DNA from 3 places in the Microbacterium sp. SORGH_AS_0969 genome. Region 2 is predicted to be linked to each of the others. Evidence: predicted binding sites of a transcription regulator. Region 2 holds the regulator's gene; each other region holds the start of a gene.
What was found. Region 2 encodes HrcA, which represses chaperone genes, less so after heat shock. Its sites were predicted from a motif close to TTNGCACTCGNNNNNNNCGAGTGCNAA; they were not measured.
Positions count from the first base shown of each region.

Region 1: QE388_RS11370 (Hsp20/alpha crystallin family protein) is a predicted target of HrcA. The motif match lies at 3,260-3,286, and genes of this name have one in related genera.
Region 3: groES (co-chaperone GroES) is a predicted target of HrcA. The motif match lies at 3,907-3,933, and genes of this name have one in related genera.

Region 1 is NZ_JAUTAG010000001.1:2,443,069-2,448,470, reverse strand. Features, by position in the region: gene QE388_RS11390 (SDR family NAD(P)-dependent oxidoreductase) at 1-126, shown strand, start outside; gene QE388_RS11385 (UbiA family prenyltransferase) at 332-1,159, opposite strand; gene QE388_RS11380 (DUF2231 domain-containing protein) at 1,671-2,237, opposite strand; gene QE388_RS11375 (manganese catalase family protein) at 2,234-3,115, opposite strand; gene QE388_RS11370 (Hsp20/alpha crystallin family protein) at 3,349-3,804, shown strand; gene QE388_RS11365 (iron-containing redox enzyme family protein) at 4,011-5,078, shown strand; gene QE388_RS11360 (CDGSH iron-sulfur domain-containing protein) at 5,075-5,275, shown strand; gene QE388_RS11355 (glycosyltransferase family 2 protein) at 5,279-5,402, shown strand, end outside.
Region 2 is NZ_JAUTAG010000001.1:3,276,279-3,281,680, reverse strand. Features, by position in the region: gene ybeY (rRNA maturation RNase YbeY) at 1-87, opposite strand, end outside; gene QE388_RS15390 (PhoH family protein) at 84-1,109, opposite strand; gene QE388_RS15385 (HIT domain-containing protein) at 1,159-1,506, opposite strand; gene QE388_RS15380 (16S rRNA (uracil(1498)-N(3))-methyltransferase) at 1,669-2,403, opposite strand; gene dnaJ (molecular chaperone DnaJ) at 2,406-3,527, opposite strand; gene hrcA (heat-inducible transcriptional repressor HrcA) at 3,603-4,643, opposite strand; gene hemW (radical SAM family heme chaperone HemW) at 4,759-5,402, opposite strand, start outside.
Region 3 is NZ_JAUTAG010000001.1:514,399-519,800, reverse strand. Features, by position in the region: gene tsaB (tRNA (adenosine(37)-N6)-threonylcarbamoyltransferase complex dimerization subunit type 1 TsaB) at 1-494, shown strand, start outside; gene rimI (ribosomal protein S18-alanine N-acetyltransferase) at 491-1,165, shown strand; gene tsaD (tRNA (adenosine(37)-N6)-threonylcarbamoyltransferase complex transferase subunit TsaD) at 1,165-2,265, shown strand; gene QE388_RS02340 (hypothetical protein) at 2,262-2,687, shown strand; gene QE388_RS02335 (class I SAM-dependent methyltransferase) at 2,693-3,880, opposite strand; gene groES (co-chaperone GroES) at 4,013-4,309, shown strand; gene QE388_RS02325 (aminotransferase class I/II-fold pyridoxal phosphate-dependent enzyme) at 4,478-5,402, opposite strand, start outside.

The DNA.
Region 1 (5,402 bases), 830 kb from region 2:
ATGGTCACGCCCGACGAGGTCGCCGGGGCGATCCTGTACCTCGCGAGCCCGCTGTCGGGGTCGACCACGGGCACGGCCCTCGAGGTCGACGGCGGCGTGACGCACCTCCGGGTGCGCCCGCAGTAGTCCGCGGTCCGGGGCGGGGCGCCGCGGCGGCTCAGTCCGTCGGTGCCCCGCCCCGACCGCTTCACTGCCGGTGGCTGAGCAGCGCACCACCCCCGCAGCCCAGGTGGCTGAGCCCGTCGAAGCCACCGGACCCCGCCCCCACCCCCGCAACACAGGTGGCTGAGCCCGTCGAAGCCACCGGGCCGTTGCCCAGCGGCCCGCGCCGTCACGCCACGACGAGCTGCGCGGCGAGCAGCAGCGCCGCCAGCATCGTCAGCTGGAACACCGCCCGCCCCGGCGATCGCACGAACACCATGACCACCGCGGCGACCGCGACCGCCGCCACCGCCACGAAGAAGACGAGGCCCAGGGCCGTGGCATCCGTGCCCCGAAGCACCGCGATCGCGCCGGCGAGGATCCCGCACGCGGCCAGGACCACCGAGGCGCGCGCTCCGAGACGGTGCGGGAGTCCCCGCACCCCGGTGCGGCGGTCGTCGTCGAGGTCGCGCACGACGTTGGTGAGGTGGACGGCTGCTCCGAGCGCCGCCCCGGCGACGGACGCCCAGGGCGCCGCGAGCGCCGGAGGGACGGTTGACAGCGTCGCGAACGAGGGGAAGAGCCCGAAGCTCAACACGAAGGGCGCGATCGAGAACGGCGTCGACTTCAGCCCGGCGTTGTAGGCCCAGGCCGAGCCGAGCGCGATGGCGTGCGCCGCGACGAGCCCCGGGCCCAGCGGCACCGAGAGCCCCACGGCGAGGATCGCGGATGCCACGGCCACCGCGAGCGCACGCTCCGGGGTGACCGCTCCCCCGGCGATGGGCTTGTCGGTGCGGCCGACGGCCGCGTCACGCGCCCCGTCGATCGCGTCGTTGGAGAGCCCCACCGAGACCTGACCCGCGAAGACGGCCACCACGAGCAGCGCGAGGCGCGCGGGCTCGACGCCCGCCGCGATCCCGAGCGCGAGGGAGAGGACGGTGACCACGAGCGTGGGACCGGGATGGGTCGCGCCCCAGAGGGCCCGCACGAGGTGCGGCTTCGCCGCGGCATCCGTCATTCGTCGACGCTATCGTGCGGCGAGGGCGGTCGGCGCGGCGTGCCGTCGTGCGGAGTTTTCACCCGGCGCGCCGTGCCGTCGCGCGGAGTCGGGGCGCGGCGCGCCGGTCCCGAGCCCGCGGCGCCGGCGTGTCGCCGCCGAGGTCCGCGCGACGGTACACGTCCTGCCACTTTCGTCATCCACGAGGTCTCCCGGCCAACCGTGCCGTCACGCGGAGACCTCGCCCGACACGCCGATCCCGAGACCGCTCCCCCGGCGTGCCGCTCACGAACTCCGCCCGACGGCACGCGTCCCAGCACAGCCGCGACACGGCCACAGGCCTCCCCGGCCACCCGTCCCCGCGTACCGTCGTGCGGAGCCCCTCCCCGACACGCCGCCACCCCACACCCCCACCCGGCGTGTCGCCGACGAACTCCGCCCGACGGCACACGTCCCGGCACGACCGCGACGGGGGAACGACGGAACCCGGATGCCATGGCATCCGGGTTCCGAAACGGAGACGACGCGACCCTCAGGCGGTCTCGAAGCCCTCTCGCTGCGTGTTCTCGTCGGCGACACGGACGCCCCAGCGGTACGCGAGCTTGCCGCCGAGCCAGCCGGAGACGCCGAGACCGAGAGAAGCCACGGCGCTCAGAGCGAAGGCGACGACCGGCACGCGGCCGAGGTCGAGGAGACGCACGAGCAGACCGAGCGAGAACAGCACCATCGCCGTGACGTTGAGCACCAGGTGCGCGAGCGCGGTCCGGCGAGCGGGGGTCCCGGACGGGATGCGCGACATGTCCAGCAGCCCGAGCACCGAGGCGAACGCGGCCCCGCCGAGACCGATTCCGATGAGCCAGCGCGAGCCCGTCGCGAAAGCCCGAGGGTCGTCGGCGGCGAGCCCGAGCAGATCGAACACCAGGCTCGACGACCACGCCCCGATCGGGATCGTCACCGCGACCGGATGGAACGGATGGCCGTACGGCCCCGCGACGATCGCCCGGGGAACCTTGGCCGCGCGCATCGCGGGGAAGCTCGCTCCGCTCCGCGGTGCCGAGACCGTCGAGGGCCCCGGCACCGCGGCATCCGCCCCGCTCATTCCTTGTGCAGCGCGTCCTGCGCGCGACCGGCGAGCTTCTCGACCGTGTTCGGCAGCTCGGTCGTGCCGTAGAACCGGGCGTCGGGGTGCGTGGGCGGGGGCATCGGCACGCCCGCGGGCGGCTCCGGCAGGTAGGTGAACTCGCCCTTGCCGTCGGGGGTCGGGCCCGAGGCCCAGGTACCGTCTCCGGCCTGCTTCCCGTCGCTGAAATTGATGTACTGGTACGACACGTCGCGATCCTCCTTGTCGAGGGGGAAGTTGCTCGGCACCGGGAGCTTCTCGAGCCCCTCGGCCTGCAGTTCGGCGGCGGCCGCTGCCCACTGGTTCTGGTGCATGGTGTCGCGTGCGAGCAGGAACGCGAGCAGGTCCTTCACGCCGTGGTCGTCGGTCTGGTGGTAGAGCCGCGCGACCTGCACGCGCCCCTGCATCTCGGCGTTCGCGTTCGCCGTGAAGTCGGCGAGGAGGTTGCCGCTCGCGGTGACGAAGCTGCCCTGCCACGGGTTGCCCATCGAGTCGACCGGGCGCGCGCCGGCCCCCGCGACGATCCCGTGCTGGATGTCGGTGCCGCCGATGACCGCGGCGACGGTCGGGTCGTTCTGCACGGCCTCCTCGGTGATGCCGAGCGGGGCCTTCTCGAGCAGCTGGGCGATCATGATCGCGAGCATCTCGACGTGGCCCATCTCTTCGGCGCCGATCCCGAACACGAGATCCCGGTACTTGCCGGGCATGTGCATGTTCCAGGCCTGGAACTGGTACTGCATCGCGACCGAGATCTCGCCGTACTGCCCGCCCAGCACCTCCTGGAGCTTGCGGGCGTAGACCGCGTCGGGCTTCTCGGGGGTCGCGGAATGCTGGAGCTCTTGCCGGTGGAAGTACATCGTCTCTCCTCACCGCGCCGTGGGGGGATGCTCGGTCGGTCGACCGGGGTGGCGCGTTGGGGGCTACGAAACGGGTCGCTCGACGGGTTCGGCACGGGGGTTGTCGTCGGCCACGGAGTGCGTGACAATCGCGCACCCGGGGTCTTGGCACTCTCATCCCGAGAGTGCTAATCTGGTCGCAGTTGAGCGAACACGACTCAACTTCAACGGACAGATCGAAAAGGAGTATCGACATGGCCACCTACGACCCCTTCCGCGACCTCGACCGCCTCGCGTCGACCCTTCTCGACGCTCGCCGCGGCGGCGGACCGCGACGGATGCCGATGGACCTCTACCGCGATGGTGACCACTACGTCCTCGCCGCCGACCTCCCGGGCGTCGACCCGGGATCGGTCGACATCGACGTCGACGGTCAGCTGCTCACGATCCGCGCCGAACGCACGCTCTCCTCGGGCGAAGGCGTGAAGTGGATCACCCGCGAGCGCGAGACGGCCTCGTTCGTGCGGCAGCTCAACCTCGGCCAGGGCATCGACACCGACAACATCAGCGCGTCGTACCGCAACGGCGTGCTCAGCGTCACGATCCCGGTCAGCGAGAAGGCGAAGCCGCGCCGCATCGCCGTCTCGACCGACGACCACGACGGCGTCATCGAAGCGCACGAGAGCACCCCGCAGCTCATCGAGCAGTGAGTCGCACCACGAGGGGGCCGGCCTTCCGGGGCCGGCCCCCTCGCCGTCTGCGCGCGGTGCATGGGCGCAACCGTGAAGGTGGGCGACGGGCGCGCCCCGCCGTGCGCGCGGGGCAAACGCCGCGTGCGCGGAGGGCACGGCCGGTCGTGCCCGCGCTCGGTGTCAAGGCCCTCGGCGCAGCGCGCTGACCGCCGCAGAGTGCCGAGGTGTCTGTCACCATCCCCTCCCCCCTGAGCCCCCCGGACGATCGCGCCGTCGCGCCCACCCTGCCCTTCCGTCCGCGCGGCCCGGTCAGCGCCGCCGTGCTCGACCACCTCGTCCACGGTGCCGTCACCGCCCACACGGCTCTCGCCGACGCCGCGGTCGCGGCATCCGTCGACATCGAACGCGACGAGGATCTGCAGCTGGCCCTGTTCGCGCTGTACGCGTCGTCGTACGGATCCATCCCCGCCTTCCGCGCCGACCTGGAGTGGAACCCGAGCCTCATCGCCACGCGCCGCGTGATCGAGACGGCTTTCGATCTCTCGCTGCGGCGAAGCGTCGAGGTTCCCGCGCTTCCGGCGGCGACAGCGGATGCCGTGGCCCGCGCGCTCTTCACGATGACCGGCGCCGACACCGGCCCGAGCCTGTCGCGCCACCTTGCTCGGAAGGCGACCCTCGACCAGGCGCGCGAGTTCCTCGTCCAGCGCACGATCTACACGCTCCGGGAAGCGGACCCGCACTCGTGGGCGATCCCGCGGTTGACCGGGCGCCCGAAGGCGGCGCTCGTCGAGATCCAGTCCGACGAGTACGGCGGCGGCCGCCCGGACCGCGTGCACGCGACCCTCTTCGCCCGCGCGGTCCGCGCCGCAGGCCTGGATGCCGAGTACGGAGCGTACATCGACGAGGTGCCAGCCGTGACCCTCGCATCGCACAACGCCATGTCGATGTTCGGCCTCAATCGGCGCCTGCTGGGCGCGATCGTCGGGCATCTCGCCGCGTTCGAGATGACCTCGTCCATCCCCAACCGTCTCTACGCCGAGGGGCTACGTCGGCTCGGGTTCGACGACGACGTCTGCGAGTACTTCGACGAGCACGTCGAAGCGGATGCGGTGCACGAACAGATCGCCGGACACGACCTGGCCGGCGCCCTCGCCGAAGACCGCCCCGACCTGCTCGCCGACATCCTGTTCGGCGCGGCGGTGTGCCTCGAGGTCGATGCGCGGGTGGGCCGGCACATGCTCGACGCCTGGTCGCGGGGCGAATCGTCGTTGCGTGAAGAGGATGCACGATGAGCGACGACCCCGTCACCATCACCGCCTACCCCGACGGTCCGCTCCTCGTCCGCGGGGACGCCGAGATCCGCACGAGCGAGGGCGAGCCCGTCGCCCGAACCCGGCGCACGGTGGCGCTCTGCCGCTGCGGCCTGTCGACGATCAAGCCCTACTGCGACGGCACCCACAAGGCATCCGGGTTCCGCACCGACGACTGAGCCGTGCGCGTCGACGCCGAGTACGTGCTGCCGCTGCGGTGGCACGACGACCACGACCTCGACGAGCTGACCGCCTATCTGCGCGACCTCTCGCGGTGGATCGACGTGACCGTGGTGGACGGTTCCG
Region 2 (5,402 bases):
GAGCTCCGCGAGGTTGTACTCCATCAGACGCAGCAGGACCTGCTCGTCGATCTCGTAGCCGGATTCGTTATTGATCTCGATCGTCATGAACGGTTTCGTCTCGGGAGGTGATCGCGGGGACCCGCGGCACGGGGGCCGCGTCGCTCCGCACGGTTGGCGAACTCGGTGGCTTCGTCGCGCTCGCGTCGAGCGACGAGGCGCTTCTCGTCGTACTCGCTGTACGCGTCGACGATGCGACCGACGAGCGTGTGACGAACGACGTCGTCGCTCGTCAGGTACGCGAAGTGGATGTCGTCGATGTTGCTCAGCACTCGCGTGACCAGGCGGAGACCCGACGCCCCCTGCGGGAGGTCGATCTGCGTGATGTCGCCCGTCACGACCATGCGTGTGCCGAACCCGAGACGCGTAAGGAACATCTTCATCTGCTCGGGCGTGGTGTTCTGGGCCTCGTCGAGCACGACGAACGAATCGTTCAGCGTCCGCCCGCGCATGTACGCCAGGGGCGCGACCTCGATGGTTCCCGTCGCCATGAGCTTGGGGACGATGTCGGGGTCCATCATCTCGTTGAGAGCGTCGTAGAGCGGCCGGAGGTACGGATCGATCTTGTCGGTCAGGGTGCCGGGCAGGAAGCCCAGACGCTCCCCCGCCTCGACGGCCGGGCGGGTGAGGATGATGCGGCTGACCTCTTTGCGCTGCAGCGCCTGCACGGCCTTCGCCATCGCGAGGTAGGTCTTGCCCGTCCCGGCGGGACCGATGCCGAACACGATGGTGTTCTCTTCGATCGCGTCGACGTAGGCCTTCTGCCCGGCGGTCTTCGGGCGGATGACCTTGCCGCGCGACGACAGGATCGCCTCGCCCATCACCTCGGACGGACGGGGACCGCCGTCGGAGCGCAGCATGCGGTTCGAACTCGACACGTCGGCCGGGTCGAGCCCCTGGCCGGAGCGCGTCATCGCGAGCAGCTCGTCGACGAGGCCGCGCGCCGCGCGCACGGCGCCCGGAGCCCCGGACAGCGTGACCTCGTTGCCGCGCACGTGCACGTCGACGTCGGGGTGCTCTTTCTCGACCACGCGCAGGAGACGATCCTGCGGGCCGAGGAGTTGCACCATGGCGACGCCATCGACCTCGATGCGGTCGACGACGTGTTCTTCGGGGGAATCAGCCACCCAGGCTCTTTTCGTTCAGGCCGCCCGCGAGGACGTGGGCGTGCACATGGAAGACGGTCTGACCGGCACCCTCGCCGGTGTTGAAGATGAGACGGAAATCTCCGTCGGCGTGCTCGGCGGCCACCGTGTTGGCCAGCCCGATGACTTCGCTCAGGAGGTCGGGGTCGCCCGCCGCGAGCTCGACCACGTTCCGGTATTCGGCGGTCTTCGGGATGACGAGCAGATGCACCGGCGCCTGCGGAGCGATATCGCGGATCGCGAAGACGTTCTCCGTCTCGGCCACGATCTCGGCCGGGATCTCGCCCTGCAGGATGCGCGTGAAAACGGAGGGTTCGCTCATGGCATCCAGTCTATCGACGGCCTCCGACACCGGGGCGGACCGATCCCACCTCCCCACGGCGCGCGACCGGCTTCCGGCGTTTGGGGCGCATTTCACCGTTTGGGGCGTGAACTACCGCGCCCCAAACGGAAGAACGCGCCCCAAACCAGGGACGCGCCCCGCTCACCAGCGACCGTGCGCCGCCGAGAGCACCGAGATCGCCGCGGCCCCCGCGGTGGAGGTGCGCAAGACCGTGTCGCCGAGCCGCACGAGCCGTGCGCCGGCGTCCGCGAGCGCCGAGAGCTCCTCGGGGGCAATCCCGCCCTCGGGGCCGACCACGAGCACGACGTCGCGACCGTCCGACGCCTCCGTCGCGGCGGCGGTGAGGCGAGCGGATGCCGACGGCTCGAGCACCAGCACCTGCGACGTCGCGGCGAGCCGGACGAGATCCGCTGTGCGCGCCACGCCCTCGACCTCGGGGATCCAGGCGCGATGCGCCTGCTTCGCGGCCTCACGCACAATGGTCCGCCAGCGGGCGAGGCCCTTTTCGGCCTTGGCATCCCAGCGCGACACGCTCCGAGAGGCCTGCCAGGGCACGATGGCGTCGACGCCGAGTTCGGTGGCCGCCTGGACCGCGAGCTCGTCGCGGTCGCCCTTGGCGAGCGCCTGGACGAGGACGAAGCGCGGACTCGGCGCGGGCACCTCGTCGCGGCCGGTGACCCGGACGTCGACCTGCTTCGGCGACGCCCCGGTCACGAGGCCCGAGAGCCACGTCCCCCGCCCATCCCCCAGCGTCACGGCTTCGTCGACGCGCACCCGACGCACCGCGGCCGCGTGGTGCGCCTCAGAGCCGGTGAGTTCGACGATGTCACCGAGCTGAGCGGATGCCGCCTCGTCGGTGACGAAATGCAGAGCCACGGTCAGTGCCGGAAACGATCGCGGAACTTCGCGAACATGCCCTGCTGGTGCTCGGCCAGGCGGGGCTTCGGGGCCCTCGTCCGCTTCGCGAACTCCTCGATGAGGGCGCGCTCCTTGTGATCGAGGCGCGTCGGGGTGACCACCTGCACGCCCACCTTGAGGTCGCCGCGCTGGCTTCCGCGCAGCGGGGTGATGCCGCGGTTCTTGATCGTCAGCACGTCGCCCGACTGGACGCCGGGACGCACTTCGAGGTCGACGGTCCCGTCGAGCGACTCGATCGTCGTGGTCGTGCCGAGGATGGCGTCCGGCATCGAGACCTCAAGCGTGGCGAGCAGGTCGTCACCCTCGCGGCTGAAGGCCTCGTGCGCCTCGACGGTGACCTCGATGTACAGGTCGCCGTTGGGGCCGCCGGCGGGACCCACCTCGCCCGAGCCCGGGAGCTGCAGACGCAGACCCGATTCGACGCCGGCGGGGATGTCGACGGAGACGGTGCGGCGCGCGCGAACGCGTCCCTGGCCCTGGCAGGTGTTGCACGGGTAGGGAATGGTCGTGCCGTGACCCTGGCAGACGTTGCAGGGCTGGCTGGTGACGACATTGCCGAGGAGGCTGCGGACCGTGCGCTGCACGTGGCCCGAGCCGTGGCAGATGTCGCACGTGACCTCGCTCGTGCCCGGAGCCGTGCACGCGCCCTGGCACGTCTCGCACAGCACGGCGGTGTCGACCTCGAGGTCGCGATGCACGCCGAACACGACATCGCCGAGGCTGAGGGTCACGCGCACGAGCGCGTCCTGACCGCGCTCACGCCGTGAACGGGGCCTCGGCCCGCGGCCCCCGCCGCCCTGAGCTCCGCCGAAGAAGGTCTCGAAGATGTCGCTGAAACCGCCGAAGCCGCCCGCTCCCCCGCCGCCGAAGGGGTTCTGGTCGCCGCCCATGTCGTAGCGACGGCGCTGCTCGGGGTCGCTGAGCACGTCGTAAGCGTGCGTGACGAGCTTGAAGCGCTCGGACGCGTCTTCTCCGGGGTTCACGTCGGGGTGCAGTTGGCGCGCCAGGCGTCGGTACGCCTTCTTGATGTCTTCGGGGCTGGCGTCGCGCTCGACGCCCAGGACCTCGTAGTGGTCAGCCACAGTCGCCTTCCTGCCCGCTTGCGCGGGATCGTTCTCGGTGGGGTGCTCGTCGCGGGGGGTTCGTCGCGCTCGTCGTCAGCGGGAACTGTCGTCGTCTTCGAGCATCCGGGTCAGATAGTGCGCGACGGCGCGGACCGCCGCGAGGTTGGAGGAGTAGTCCATGCGGGTGGGGCCGAGCAGACCCACCCGCGCGCCGCCGGCGGAGCCGTCGTACCGGCTCGCGAGGACGGACGCCTCGATGAGACCGAACGGCTCGTTCTCGCGGCCGATGCTGGCCGAGAGGCCCTTGTCGTCCGCGACCATCTCGCTCATGAGGCGCAGGAGCGTCACCTGCTCCTCGATGGCCTCGAGCAGCGGGTAGATGCTGCCACGGAAGTCCTGCTCGCGCTTGGCGAGGGTCGCCGCTCCCGCCATCACGAGGCGATCCTGGCGGAACTCCTCGAGCTCTTCGCCCACCACGCGCAGTACCGCGTCGGCGATCGCGTCGATGGCGACGCCCGGGCGCGGTCCGTCGGCGAGGGCGTCGGCCACTCGCTGGACGCTGTCGGCGACGCTCCGCCCGACCAGCACGGCACCCACCCGCGCGCGCAGCTGCACGATCTCGGGCTCGGCGGGTTCGGCCGGGACGAGCGCGATCCGCTGCGAGACGCGCCCGGTGTCGGTGACGAGGATGACGAGCACGCGCGGCCCGCCGAGCGCGACGAGCTCGACGTGAGTGACGTTCGCCCGCGCGAACGACGGGTACTGCACGATCGCGACCTGACCGGTCAACTGCGTCAGTGCGCGCACCGTCCGCGCGAGCAGGTCGTCGAGGTCGCCCGCCTGGTCGAGGAACGAGGTGATCGCGCTGCGCTGGGCACTCGAGAGCGGGCGCAGCTCGGCGAGGTGGTCGACGAAGACCCGATACCCCTTGTCCGTGGGGACGCGGCCCGAGGAGGTGTGCGGCGCGACGATGAGCTCTTCGTCTTCGAGCAGCGCCATGTCGTTGCGGATGGTCGCGGCCGACACCCCGAACGCGTGACGATCGACGATGGCCTTGCTGCCGACCGGCTCGCGTGTGTCGACGTAGTCCTGCACGATCGCGCGGAGCACCTGAAGGCCGCGTTCCGACACCATGAGCTGCTCCTCCCGTTTGGCACTCCGAAGTCGTGAGTGCCAATTCTACGGGATCGGCGCGCGTCGTCGCCGGGGGCTCGCGGATGCCGTGGACTCGGCCCGACTGCGGGCAGCGTCAGGCGGTGAGGGCCCGTACGACGGCATCCGCGAGGAGGCGCCCGCGCCGGGTGAGGACGATGCGCCCGCGCACGGCATCCGGACCCTCGACGAGACCGTCGGCGATGAGGGAGGCCACGGCCTTGCGGCCCTCGCCGTGCAGCTCCGACACCGCCAGACCCTCGCGGATCCGGCTGCGCAGCAGCACAGATTCGAGACGCCGAGCCGTTTCGTCGGGCCGCTCTCGCGCAGCGGCGGGCGACTCGTCGGCGGCCAGACGCTGCGCGTACGCGGCCGGGTGCTTGACGTTCCACCAGCGGAGTCCCGCGACGTGGCTGTGGGCACCGGGGCCGAAGCCCCACCAGTCGGTCCCCCGCCAGTACGCGAGATTGTGCCGCGAACGGTGGGCGACGCCCCGCGACCAGTTCGACACCTCGTACCAGTCGTACCCGGCGGCGGCGAGCACCTCGTCGGCGAGCTCGTACATGTCGGCCTGCAGGTCGTCATCCGGCATGGCGACCGCGCCCGAGCGGATCTGTCGCACGAGCTTCGTGCCGTCTTCGACGATGAGAGCGTAGGCCGAGATGTGGTCGGGCTCGAGGACCGAGGCCGCTTCGAGCGATGCGCGCCAATCGTCGAGAGACTCCCCCGGTGCGCCGTAGA
Region 3 (5,402 bases), 2.8 Mb from region 2:
CGGCCCCGGCCCCGACGCACGTGGCGATCGGGATGGGACCGGGCCCCTTCACGGGACTGCGGGTCGGGATCGCGACCGCGCGGGTGTACGCGCTGGGACGCGGTGTCCCGGTCGTGCCCGTGCCCAGCCACGACGGCATCGCGCTGGGGATCCTGCTCGCCGACGCGCTGATCGACGTCGAGACGCCGCGCTTCGCGGTCGTGACCGACGCACGCCGACGGGAGTTCGCCTACAGCGTCTACGACGGCATCGACGACGACGGCCTTCCCGTCCGCGTCTCGGATGCCGCGCTCAGCCCGCGCGACGACCTCGATGCCCGCCTGGCCGAGCTCGGTGCGGCCCGCGTCGACGCGACGAGCGTGTCGGCCGCGATGATCGCCCTCGCCGCAGCCCGAGCCCTCGACGCCGGGCGCACCCTCGCGGGTCCCGAACCGCTCTACCTTCGCAGCCCCGACGTCGTCGCCGCGCACGCCCCGAAGCGGGTGAGCGGATGACGACGCGCGCGGCCACCCTCGACGACCTCGACGCGATCATGGCGCTCGAGCACGCGTCGTTCCCGACCGACGCCTGGAGCGCGGCGATGATGCGCGAGGAGCTCGCCTCACCTCACGGCTGGTACGTCGTCGTCGAAGAAGCGGGCCGCGTGATCGGCTACGCGGGTCTGCGCGCGGTGCGGGGGGCTCGGGATGCCGACGTCCAGACCATCACGATCTCCGAGGCCGCGCGCGGTCGCGGACGCGGGCGAGCGCTGCTCGAGGCCCTGCTCGAGGAGGCCGGGCGTCGGGGAGCGCACGACGTGTTCCTCGAGGTCCGCGCCGACAACCCCGTCGCGCAGACGTTGTACGCGTCCGAGGGGTTCGTCGAGGTGGGGCGTCGCCCGCGGTACTACCAGCCCGACGACGTCGACGCGATCGTGATGCAGCTCGACCTGCGCGGCTGGGCGGCGCGGCGCGCCGAGACCTCTGCCCGGCCCGAGGTCCCTGCCCGGCCCGAGGTCCCTGTCCGGCCCGAGGTCCCTGTCCGGCCCGAGGTCCCTGCCCGGCCCGAGGTCCCTGCCCGCCCCGAGGTCCCTGCCCGCCCCGAGGTCCCTGCCCGCCCCGAGGTCCCTGAGCCTGTCGAAGGGACCGGTACCCCCACCGCTCCGACCGGAAAGGGCTGGTGCTGATGGACGCCCCCCTCGTACTCGGCATCGAGACCAGCTGCGACGAGACCGGCATCGGGATCGTCCGCGGACGACAGCTCCTGAGCAACACGATCGCGTCGAGCATGGACGAGCACGCCCGCTACGGCGGTGTCGTGCCCGAAGTGGCGGCACGCGCGCACCTCGAGGCGCTGCAGCCCTCGATCGACGCGGCGCTCGCCGAAGCCGGAGTGACGCTCGCCGACCTCGACGCCGTCGCCGTCACGAGCGGCCCGGGTCTCGCGGGCGCCCTGATGGTCGGCGTCGGCGCGGCGAAGGGGCTCGCCGTCGCCCTCGACAAGCCGCTGTACGCCGTGAACCATCTCGTCGGTCACATCGCCGCGGACATCCTCGACGCCGACGGCGGGGAGCTGGAGTACCCCACGGTCGCGCTCCTCGTCAGCGGGGGACACACCTCGCTGCTTCTGGTCCGCGACCTCACGAGCGATGTCGAGCTTCTCGGCGAGACCATGGACGACGCCGCCGGCGAGGCCTTCGACAAGGTCGCGCGCCTGCTGAAGCTGCCCTACCCCGGCGGTCCCGAGATCGATCGCGCTGCGGCTTCCGGCGATCCGACCGCCATCCGCTTCCCGCGCGGGCTCTCGCGCGGCTCCGACATGGCATCCCACCGCTACGACTTCTCGTTCTCGGGCCTCAAGACCGCCGTCGCCCGGTGGGTCGAGCAGCACGAGGCGGCGGGCGAGCCCGTCCCGGTCGCCGATGTCGCGGCGTCGTTCCGCGAAGCCGTGGTCGACGTGCTCGTCACCAAGGCCCTCGACGCCTGCGAGCGCTACGGCGTGCCGCGTCTGCTCCTCGGCGGCGGTGTGATCGCCAACAAGCGCCTGCGCGACGTCGCCCTCGAACGGGCCGCCGCCGCGGGCGTGGCCGTCCGCATTCCGCCGCTGCGGCTCTGCACCGACAACGGCGCGATGATCGCGGCGCTCGCGGCCGAGCTCATCGCCTCGGGTCGTCGTCCGTCGGCCCTCGCGTTCGGCGCCGACTCCACGCTCCCCGTCACCGAGATCCAGGTGGCGGAGGATCCGGATGCCGAGCCCCCGGCATCCGGATCCGGAGCGCCCGCGTGAGCGAGGCGTCGCCGCCGACCCGGCGCGCGCGCAAGGCGGTCGCGGACGAGACCACTCCTTCCATTCCGGTCGAGCCGGATGCGGCCGTCGATTCGGGCGCGGAGGAGGGCCGCCTCGCCACGGCGCAACTCGAGATGGCGGCCTTCGGCGACCACGTGATCCCCTACGTGCCCCCGGCCCCGAGGCCGCCGCCCTCGCTCGCGCCGTGGGCCCTGCTGCTCGCGATCGCGTCGTTGGCGTCGTCGTTCTTCTGGGGGTGGCTGCTCCCGCTCAGCGCGGTGGCCGCGATCGTCGCGACGATGTCGTTGCGTCGCGCCCACGATGGTCGACGCGCGGCGACATGGGCGCTGGTGCTGTCACTGCTGTCCGCCGTCTTCAGCGCCGGGTGGCTGGTCTGGGGCTTCTCGCAGCTCGCCGCGTGACGGGCTCAGACGCGATCGGCCAAGAGGGCCAGCCGCTTCGAGCCGATGCGCGTGAGGATGAGCGTCGCCGCCTCGTCGCCGCGCAGGGACAGCTTCTTGCGCAGCACCGCGGGATCGACGTCGATGCCCCGCTTCTTGATCTCGAGCGTCCCGATGCCGCGCGCACGCAGCGCCTGCCCGAGTTTCTTCGGGTCCGCCGGGAGCTGCTCGCGCACCCGGAACGATGACACGAAGGGACTCGTGAGCGGCGCGTCCGAGGTCAGGTAGGCAATGCCGGGAGCGAGCATCCCCGCGTCGAGCGCGCGAGCGACCTCGCCGATGAGCCGCGCGCGGATGACCGCTCCGTCCGGCTCGTGCACGAACGCCCCGAGCTCGCGCGGCTCGACGTCGGGGGAGTCGGCCGGAGCCGTGAGCTCCCACGCATCGTCTCCGCGCACGACCAGCGCCGCGCGGCGCACGTTCTCGCGCGCGAGCGCTCCCGACCAGAGGACGAGCTCGATGGTCGAGCCGTCCGCGCTGATCCACTGTGCCTCGAGGTCGTCGGGGATCTGCGCCCGGTCGAACCCGGGTCCGAGCTTGACCCCGCCGGACCGTTCCTTCACCAGCGCGAAAACCCAATCGAGTGAAGGGGACCACTCGGCCGACGACACCTGTCGCGTCTCGGAATGCCCGGCGGTCCGTCGCGCGGGATCGAGCCACACGGCATCCGTTCCCTCGAGGTCGACGTCCTCGGCGCGCGCGTGCGCGACGGTCACGGCGTCGTCGAAGGGGGCGAGGTTGTACGCGGCGATCGCGGCCGTCACCTCATCGGCGTCGACGGCCCGGACCCGGATGCCGAGACCCGCCATCCCGAGAGCGTCCCCGCCGATGCCGCATCCCAGATCGGCGACGCGGGTGATCCCCGCGGCACGGAACCGACCGGCGTGGCGCGCGGCGATCGACAGGCGCGTGGCCTGTTCGAGGCCCGCCCGGGTGAACAGCATCCGCTCGGCGAAGGGTCCGAACTTCGTCGTCGCGCGCGCCCTCAGCCGCGCCTGACCGACGACCGCCGACACGAGGTCGGGGGAGTGGCCGGCGGCACGCAGTCGCGACACCGCCCGCGCCGCGTCGTCGGTGGACTCCATCCGGCCCACCTCGTCGAGCAGGCGCAGGCCTTCGGGCGTGAGGAGGGCGGTCAGCTCGCGGGTATCCACCGATTCAGCCTAGGTGCGCGATTGTGTTGGCACTCGCGTTGCGTGAGTGCCAGCGCTTCTCTACACTCGGATTAGCACTCTCCCCGCGTGAGTGCTGACAAGTCTTCTGTAACGAGAAAGAAGAGGTAGACCGTGTCGGTTTCCATCAAGCCGCTCGAGGACCGCATCGTCATCAAGCAGGTCGAGGCTGAGCAGACCACCGCGAGTGGTCTCGTCATCCCCGACACCGCCAAGGAGAAGCCGCAGGAGGGCGAAGTCGTCGCCGTCGGCCCCGGCCGCATCGACGACAACGGCAACCGCGTCCCCCTCGACGTCGCCGTCGGCGACCGCGTGCTCTACAGCAAGTACGGCGGCACCGAGGTCAAGTTCGGCGCTGAGGAGTACCTCGTGCTCTCGGCTCGCGACGTGCTGGCGGTCGTCGTCCGCTGATCCCGAGCGAGATCGTCTGAAGGTCCCGGATGCCACGGCATCCGGGACCTTCGTCGTTTCCGAGCACCGTCACACGATGGCGCTCGGCGCTTTTCGCGTCACTGATCTGCGATGCGCCGTCGGGGTATGGCCTGTCGACCCGCTGCATCGGGGAGACGTGCGCAAGCTTCAGGCGGACGGATCGGCCGAGAACGAGGCGAGGCGCTCCACGAGCTCGTGCAGCGTGGCGTCGTCGACGACGAGGCCGAGCCGCACATGCCCGCGTCCGCGCGGACCGAAGCCGTCGCCGGGGGCCACCGCGACGCGGGCCTCTTCCCGCAGGCGGCGGGCGAACGCGACGGCGTCGGTGCGCGCGGGAAGGCGCACCCACACGAAGAACGTCCCCCGCGGCTCGATGACGTCCCACCCGATCGCGCGCAGACCCGCGACGACGAGGTCGCGCCGACGACGATAGACCTCGACCAGGTCGGCGGCGGCCGACTGATCGCCGCGCAGCGCCGCGGCCGCGGCCTCCTGCGTCGCGCCGAACATCGTACTGAAGGCGTGGGCCTGGTAGCGGCGCATGGCCGCGATGATCGTGGCATTGCCGGCGGCGAAACCGACCCGCCATCCCGCCATGCTGTAGGTCTTCGACAGCGTCTGCACCTCGACGGTGCGCCCGTCGGCGCCGTCGACTTCCAGCGCCGAGAGCGGCCGCGCCTCGAAGCCCAGCGACGAGTACGCGAAGTCGTGCACGAAGGCGGCTCCCACGCGGTCGGCGAAGGCGATCGCCGCCTCGAATGTCGCCGGGGTCGCCACCGCCCCGGTCGGGTTGTTCGGGTAGTTCAGCAGCAGCACGCGCGCACGGTCGAGGTGCGCGAGCGCCGCGAAGTCGGGCTGATGATCCGGCCCGACGAGCGGGAGCGTCGCCGCCCGTGCCTGAGCGAGGTCCACCGCCGACGTGTACATCGGATAGCCCGGGTCGGGAAGCACGACCGTCGACCCGGGATCGGCGAGTCCGAGCACCGCAGCCATGAGCGCCTCGTGCGAACCGTGGAAGACCGCCACCTGGGAGTCGGGGTCGAGATCGAGCCCGTGGTCCTCCCGGTACCGC